Linked DNA regions of Rhizobium sp. N324. The protein of the gene in region 1 interacts with the protein of each later gene in a pairwise test. Links are inferred from orthologs where the notes say so. Each region holds a gene or a part of one and is shown in the gene's direction. Other genes may lie near its edges.

The links.
Region 2: the proteins of AMK05_RS10875 (region 1) and AMK05_RS10350 interact in binary tests that used the Escherichia coli proteins (3 or more experiments, as listed by UniProt). The link is inferred for Rhizobium sp. N324 from one-to-one orthologs.

What each region holds. Positions count from the first base shown.
Region 1 is NZ_CP013630.1:2,249,631-2,252,514, reverse strand. It holds AMK05_RS10875 (P-II family nitrogen regulator), read left to right. Parts: upstream 1-1,215; coding sequence 1,216-1,554; downstream 1,555-2,884. Other genes in the region: glnA (type I glutamate--ammonia ligase), read left to right, coding at 1,634-2,884; AMK05_RS10880 (bifunctional ADP-dependent NAD(P)H-hydrate dehydratase/NAD(P)H-hydrate epimerase), read right to left, coding at 1-872. UniProt on the Escherichia coli protein: P-II indirectly controls the transcription of the glutamine synthetase gene (glnA). P-II prevents NR-II-catalyzed conversion of NR-I to NR-I-phosphate, the transcriptional activator of GlnA. When P-II is uridylylated to P-II-UMP, these events are reversed.
Region 2 is NZ_CP013630.1:2,132,139-2,136,504, forward strand. The notes cover bases 1,213-4,211. They hold AMK05_RS10350 (two-component system sensor histidine kinase NtrB), read left to right. Parts: upstream 1,213-2,134; coding sequence 2,135-3,289; downstream 3,290-4,211. Other genes in these bases: dusB (tRNA dihydrouridine synthase DusB), read left to right, coding at 1,213-2,138; ntrC (nitrogen regulation protein NR(I)), read left to right, coding at 3,286-4,211. Also shown: AMK05_RS10340 (bifunctional 2-C-methyl-D-erythritol 4-phosphate cytidylyltransferase/2-C-methyl-D-erythritol 2,4-cyclodiphosphate synthase), read right to left, coding at 1-976; more of dusB, read left to right, coding at 1,122-1,212; more of ntrC, read left to right, coding at 4,212-4,366.

The sequences.
Region 1 (2,884 bases):
AGATGGGCGGCATTGGCAGCCATCGCCGCGCGCGGCGCTGCGATCGTCACCAGGCCGGCGCCCGCCTTCAGGCCTGAGGTCGCCGACATGCGCGCGGCCCCCGTCTTGTCGGCCTCGCCGGAGAAGACGACCAGATGGCCGCGCTTATATTTGTGGGTTTCCAACCGTTCGGCTGGCAGCACGGCTTTCCAGGCGTCCGGCCTGTTCTCGGCGATGACGCCGTTCGCCTCGGCCCGGATGATGCGGGCGGGAATACCGATGTCGAAGACCTCCAACTCTCCGCACAGCTCCCTGCCCGGCATCAGCAGATGGCCGGGCTTGCGAGTCATGAAGGTGATGGTGTTGCAGGCGCGGAAGGCGGCGCCCAGCACCCGGCCGGTGCGGCCATCCAGGCCGGAGGGCAGATCGATGGCAAGCACGGGAAGACCGGCCTCGGCGACCCGCTCGATCACCCTGCGGACATCGGCCGGCACCTCGCGGCCGAGCCCCGCGCCGAACAGGCCGTCAATGACGACGTCGCCGCTTTCGGGACTATAGAGGTGCAGCGGCTCGCCCAGCAGCGCGCATCCGGCTTTCGCGCGGGCCGCATCGCCCTTCAGTCTGGCGGGATCGCCAAGATGGAAGAGCGCCACCAGAGCCCCACTCTCCTGCAGATGCCGTGCAGCGACATAGGCGTCGCCGCCATTGTTGCCAGGCCCGCAGAGCACGACGAAGCGCAACGCTTCGGGATGAAGGCGCAGGGCGACGGCCGCGGCCGCGGCACCTGCTCTTTCCATCAAGGCGAAGGAATCGATGCCGGAGGCGGCAGCGGCAGCGTCGACCGCAGCCATCTCGGCAGGTGTCAAAAGAAGGTCGGACAGCTGGTGACTCATTGGCCTATTCAATCAAAAAACGCCTAAAAAACAACCGCCTGAAACATCAAAGAAAAGAACCTATTTTGTGCATTTGCCTATATTTTCATCTTGTCGAGACATAGTTGCGCGACTCCTTAAACTAAGGTTTTTTTCGATTTTCGATAGGATTTTGATCGAAGGACAGAGTTTTCCAGCTGATTTGTCACCAAATCGACATCAGAATCTCCCCAAATGCAGCGGTTTCGGCAAAATCCGCGATTTTTTTTAAGAAGATGGATTTCAAACTGGCACGATATCTGCATCATATCCGGCGAGCGGGAAAATTCCTGCCATAACGGGAGAAGCGGAGAGACATTTTCTCATGAAAAAGATCGAAGCGATCATTAAGCCTTTCAAGCTGGACGAAGTGAAGGAAGCTCTTCAGGAAGTCGGCCTGCAAGGCATTACGGTCACGGAAGCCAAGGGCTTCGGCCGTCAAAAGGGTCACACGGAACTTTACCGCGGAGCCGAATACGTCGTCGATTTCCTGCCGAAGGTGAAGGTCGAAGTCGTACTGGCCGACGAGAACGCGGAGGCCGTCATCGACGCGATCCGCAAGGCGGCGCAGACCGGCCGTATCGGCGACGGAAAAATCTTCGTTTCCAACGTCGAAGAGGTTATCCGTATCCGCACCGGCGAGACCGGCATCGACGCCATCTGACCCACTTTGCCAAGCGCGCAAAGTTCGATACGGTCAGCGCAGCTATGTATTGTCATCGTAAATCGGAGGAAGGTATTTAATGGCGACCGCAAGCGAAATTCTGAAGCAGATCAAGGAAAACGACGTGAAGTTCGTTGATCTGCGCTTCACCGACCCGAAGGGCAAGCTGCAGCATGTGACGATGGACGTTGTCTGCGTCGACGAGGACATGTTCGCTGACGGCGTGATGTTCGACGGCTCCTCGATCGGTGGCTGGAAGGCCATCAACGAGTCCGACATGGTGCTGATGCCCGATACCGAGACGGTGCATATGGACCCGTTCTTCGCTCAGTCGACCATGGTCATCGTCTGCGATATTCTCGATCCGGTTTCCGGCGAGGCTTATAACCGCGATCCGCGCGGCACCGCCAAGAAGGCTGAAGCCTATCTCAAGGCATCCGGCATCGGCGACACGATCTTCGTCGGCCCGGAAGCCGAATTCTTCGTGTTCGACGACGTCAAGTACAAGGCCGATCCCTATAATACCGGCTTCAAGCTCGATTCGACCGAGCTGCCGTCGAACGACGACACCGATTACGAAACCGGCAACCTCGGCCATCGTCCGCGCGTCAAGGGCGGCTATTTCCCGGTTCCGCCGGTTGACAGCGCCCAGGACATGCGTTCGGAAATGCTGACGGTTCTGTCCGAGATGGGCGTCGTCGTCGAAAAGCATCACCATGAAGTCGCCGCCGCCCAGCACGAACTCGGCATCAAGTTCGATACGCTGGTGCGCAACGCCGACAAGATGCAGATCTACAAATATGTCGTGCACCAGGTGGCCAATGCCTATGGCAAGACGGCGACCTTCATGCCGAAGCCGATCTTCGGCGACAACGGCTCGGGCATGCACGTGCACCAGTCGATCTGGAAGGGCGGCAAGCCGACCTTTGCCGGCGACGAATATGCCGGTCTTTCCGAGAGCTGCCTCTACTACATCGGCGGCATCATCAAGCATGCCAAGGCGATCAACGCCTTCACCAATCCGTCGACGAACTCCTACAAGCGTCTCGTCCCCGGTTATGAGGCACCGGTTCTGCTTGCCTATTCGGCCCGCAACCGCTCGGCCTCCTGCCGCATTCCGTTCGGCACCAATCCGAAGGCCAAGCGCGTCGAAGTCCGTTTCCCGGATCCGACCGCCAACCCCTATCTCGCCTTCGCCGCCATGCTGATGGCCGGCCTCGACGGTATCAAGAACAAGATCCATCCCGGCAAGGCCATGGACAAGGATCTCTACGATCTGCCGCCGAAGGAATTGAAGAAGATCCCGACCGTCTGCGGTAGCTTGCGCGAA
Region 2 (4,366 bases), 120 kb from region 1 along the record:
CGGCATGCTCGATGAAGATGCGCGACGCCGCCCCCTTCCATTGCGGGTCGGAGGGCGGGAAATGGTCACCGATATCGCCGGCGCCGCAGGTGGCGAGCAGCGCATCCGTCAGCGCATGCAGCGCGACGTCGGCATCCGAGTGGCCTTTCAGCTTCTGGTCGTGCGGAATGAACACGCCGCAGAGCGTGACGCCATCGCCCGCTACGAGCTGATGCACGTCGTAGCCATTGCCGGTGCGCACATCGGGAAGCAGCGACGTCGACAGTTTATCGTCGGCCATGGCGATATCCTTCTTCACCGTCAGTTTGACGTTATCGGCCGTGCCCTCGACGATCGTCACCGGAATGCCCGCCCATTCCGCGATCGAGGCATCGTCGGTGAAATCGCTGCGCCCGCTCGCCGCTGCCTTTTCATGCGCGTCGAGGATCGTTTCGAAAGCGAAGGATTGCGGCGTCTGCGCGGCGTAGAGGTGCTCGCGCGACACCGTCGTCAACACGGCGCCGATGCTGTCGGCGCGTTTCAGCGTGTCGGTCACGGGTGTCGCCGGCAGGACAGCGGCCGCGCCGTCGCCGAGGTTCTCGGCGATGCGGTCGAGAAGCACATGGTCGAAGAACGGCCGCACCGCGTCATGGATCAGCACATGGCTGATTTGCTTGCCCTTGAGATGTCGCAGCCCCGCCAGCACGGATTGCTGCCGGGTCGCCCCGCCATGCACGGTTTCGATCGGGGTTGCCGAGACGATGTGGCGCAACGCCTTTGCAAACAGTGCCTCGTCATCAGGATGAATAACGACGACGATCTCGGTCGCCGGCCCCCACGTCATGAAGTTTTCAAGCGTATGGGCGATAACCGGCTTGCCGCCGATCAGGCGATATTGCTTGGGGCCTTCCTCGGAGGAGCCTGCACGCTCGCCGCGGCCGGCGGCGACGATGACAATTCCAGCCGATATCGGTTGCTTAGAAGGCATTTGCAGCATAAATCCCCTAAATTATGCGGAATTGACCCGAGTGCTCTAACGTCTTGCTTTGGCCTTTTCCAGCATCTGCCCGAAAAATATCGATTTCGATCTGAGCCCCCTTGGCAAGCCGGGGAACAATGGCTAAAAATCATGCAGTTCTATAGTGTGCCCGAAAGATAATCATTTGATTTCCAAGGACCTCGCAGCGCCTTTCCGAATCGGATCCGTATCCGTGCGGAACCGCGTCGTGCTGGCGCCGATGTCCGGCGTCACGGACATGCCCTTCCGCGAGCTCGCCTGGCGCTTCGGCGCCGGCCTCGTCGTCACCGAAATGGTGGCGAGCCGCGAACTGGTCAACGACACAGCCGAATCCTGGTCGCGGCTCACAGCCGCAGGCTTCCGGCCGCACATGGTGCAGCTCGCCGGCCGGGAGGCGCACTGGATGGCGGAGGCGGCGAAGATCGCTGCCGATCATGGCGCCGATATCATCGACATCAACATGGGCTGCCCGGCAAAGAAGGTGATCGGCGGTTACTCCGGCTCGGCGCTGATGCGCGATCCCGATCACGCGCTCGGCCTCATCGAGGCGACGGTCAAGGCCGTCGATATTCCCGTGACGCTGAAGATGCGCTTGGGCTGGGACGAGAATTCGATCAATGCGCCCGAGATTGCGCGCCGCGCCGAGGCGGCCGGCATTCAGCTCGTGACCATTCATGGGCGCACGCGCATGCAGTTTTATGAAGGCCGTGCCGATTGGGACGCGATCCGTCCCGTCCGTGAAGAGATCTCCATTCCGCTGATCGCCAATGGCGATGTCGAAACCGCCGAGGACGCGCAGGAAATATTGCGCCGTTCCGGCGCCGATGCCGTGATGATCGGCAGGGGCTGCCAGGGCAGGCCGTGGCATGCCGGTGTGCTTGCCGGTGCGACCGAGCCTCCGCGACACGAGATCGCCGATATCGCCGTCGAACATTACACGATGATGCTGGATTTCTACGGCGAGGCGGTGGCGACCCGCCATGCCCGCAAGCATCTCGGCTGGTATCTCGAGCGTTTCGCCCCTGATCTCGCCGGCGGCGATAAGGCGGCGATCATGACCTCCCGCGATCCGCGCGAGGTGGCCGCACGCCTTTATCAGGCATTGGCATCGGGTGTTGTCGACAGCCGGGAGGCGGCATGACGAAGGATACGACTTCTCCGCCCGATCACGCCGGCGGAACCGTTGCCATGGCCGTGCTCAACGCCATCCAGAACCCCGTCGTGATGGTCGACGAATCCGGCTTCGTCGTTTTCGCCAATTGGGAGGCGGAGGCCTTCTTCGGCGCCAGCGCCCCGCATCTGGCGCGTTATCGCATCTCCACCTTCATTCCCTTCGGCAGCCCGCTGCTCGCCCTGATCGACCAGGTGCGGGAGCGCAAGGCGCCGGTCAACGAATATCGCGTCGACCTGAGTTCGCCCCGCCTCGGCCAGGACAAGCTCGTCGATCTCTACGTCGCCCCGGTGCTCAGCGAGCCCGGCGCCGTCGTCATCGTCTTTCAGGAACGCTCGATGGCCGACAAGATCGACCGGCAGCTGACGCATCGCGCCGCCGCCCGTTCGGTGACCGGTCTCGCCTCGATGCTGGCGCATGAGATCAAGAACCCGCTCTCCGGCATCCGCGGCGCCGCCCAGCTGCTCGAACAGTCCGCAGTCGACGACGACCGGGCGCTGACCCGGCTGATCTGCGACGAGACCGACCGCATCGTCTCGCTGGTCGACCGCATGGAAGTCTTTTCCGACGAGCGCCCGGTCGACCGCATGCCGGTCAATATCCATTCCGTGCTCGATCACGTGAAGGCCGTCGCCAAGGCGGGATTTGCCCGCAACATCCGCGTGACCGAGAGTTATGACCCGTCGCTGCCGGCCGTCTATGCCAATCGCGATCAGCTCGTCCAGGTCTTCCTCAATCTGGTGAAGAACGCCGCCGAAGCGGTCGGCGATCGGCCGGACGGCGAGATCCTGCTGACGACGGCCTATCGTCCCGGCATCCGTCTCTCCGTTGCCGGCACCCGTGAAAAAATCTCGCTGCCGCTGGAGTTCTGCGTGCACGACAATGGCCCCGGCGTTCCCGCCGATCTGCTGCCGCACCTCTTCGATCCCTTCATCACCACCAAGACGAACGGCAGCGGCCTCGGCCTGGCGCTGGTCGCCAAGATCATCGGCGATCACGGCGGCATCATCGAATGCGACAGCCAGAACAGCCGCACGACATTCCGCGTTCTCATGCCGGCGTCGAAGGACGCCTCGCTTGAAGACGCCTCTTCCGCAAGCTCGACAGGACCTTCTCGATGACAGCCACGATCCTCGTTGCAGATGATGATGCGGCCATCCGGACCGTGCTCAACCAGGCTTTGAGCCGCGCCGGCTACGATGTTCGCATCACCTCCAACGCCGCTACCCTCTGGCGCTGGATTTCGGCGGGCGAGGGCGATCTGGTCGTCACCGACGTGGTGATGCCCGACGAGAACGCTTTCGACCTCTTGCCGCGCATCAAGAAGGCGCGCCCTGACCTGCCGGTTCTCGTCATGAGCGCGCAGAACACCTTCATGACCGCCATCAAGGCCTCGGAGAAGGGCGCCTACGACTATCTGCCGAAGCCCTTCGACCTGACCGAGCTGATCGGCATCATCGGTCGCGCGCTCGCCGAGCCGAAGCGCAAGCCCGCCAAGCTCGAAGAGGACATGCAGGACGGCATGCCGCTCGTCGGCCGCTCGGCGGCGATGCAGGAAATCTATCGCGTGCTCGCCCGCCTGATGCAGACGGACCTGACGCTGATGATCACTGGCGAATCCGGCACCGGCAAGGAACTTGTCGCCCGGGCGCTGCATGATTACGGCAAGCGCCGCAACGGCCCGTTCGTGGCGATCAACATGGCGGCGATCCCGCGCGACCTGATCGAATCGGAACTCTTCGGCCATGAGAAGGGCGCCTTCACCGGGGCGCAGACCCGCTCGACCGGCCGCTTCGAGCAGGCCGAAGGCGGCACGCTTTTTCTCGATGAAATCGGCGACATGCCGATGGACGCCCAGACGCGGCTTCTGCGCGTGCTGCAGCAGGGCGAATACACCACCGTCGGCGGCCGCACGCCGATCCGCACCGACGTGCGCATCGTCGCCGCCACCAACAAGGATCTGAAGCAGGCGATCAATCAGGGCCTGTTCCGCGAAGACCTCTATTACCGCCTCAATGTCGTGCCGCTGCGCCTGCCGCCGCTGCGCGACCGCGCCGAGGATATTCCCGATCTTGTGCGCCATTTCATCCAGCAGGCCGAAAAGGAGGGCCTCGGCTCCAAGCGTTTCGATCAGGAAGCGCTGGAACTGATGAAGGCCTATGCCTGGCCGGGCAATGTGCGCGAGCTGGAAAATCTCA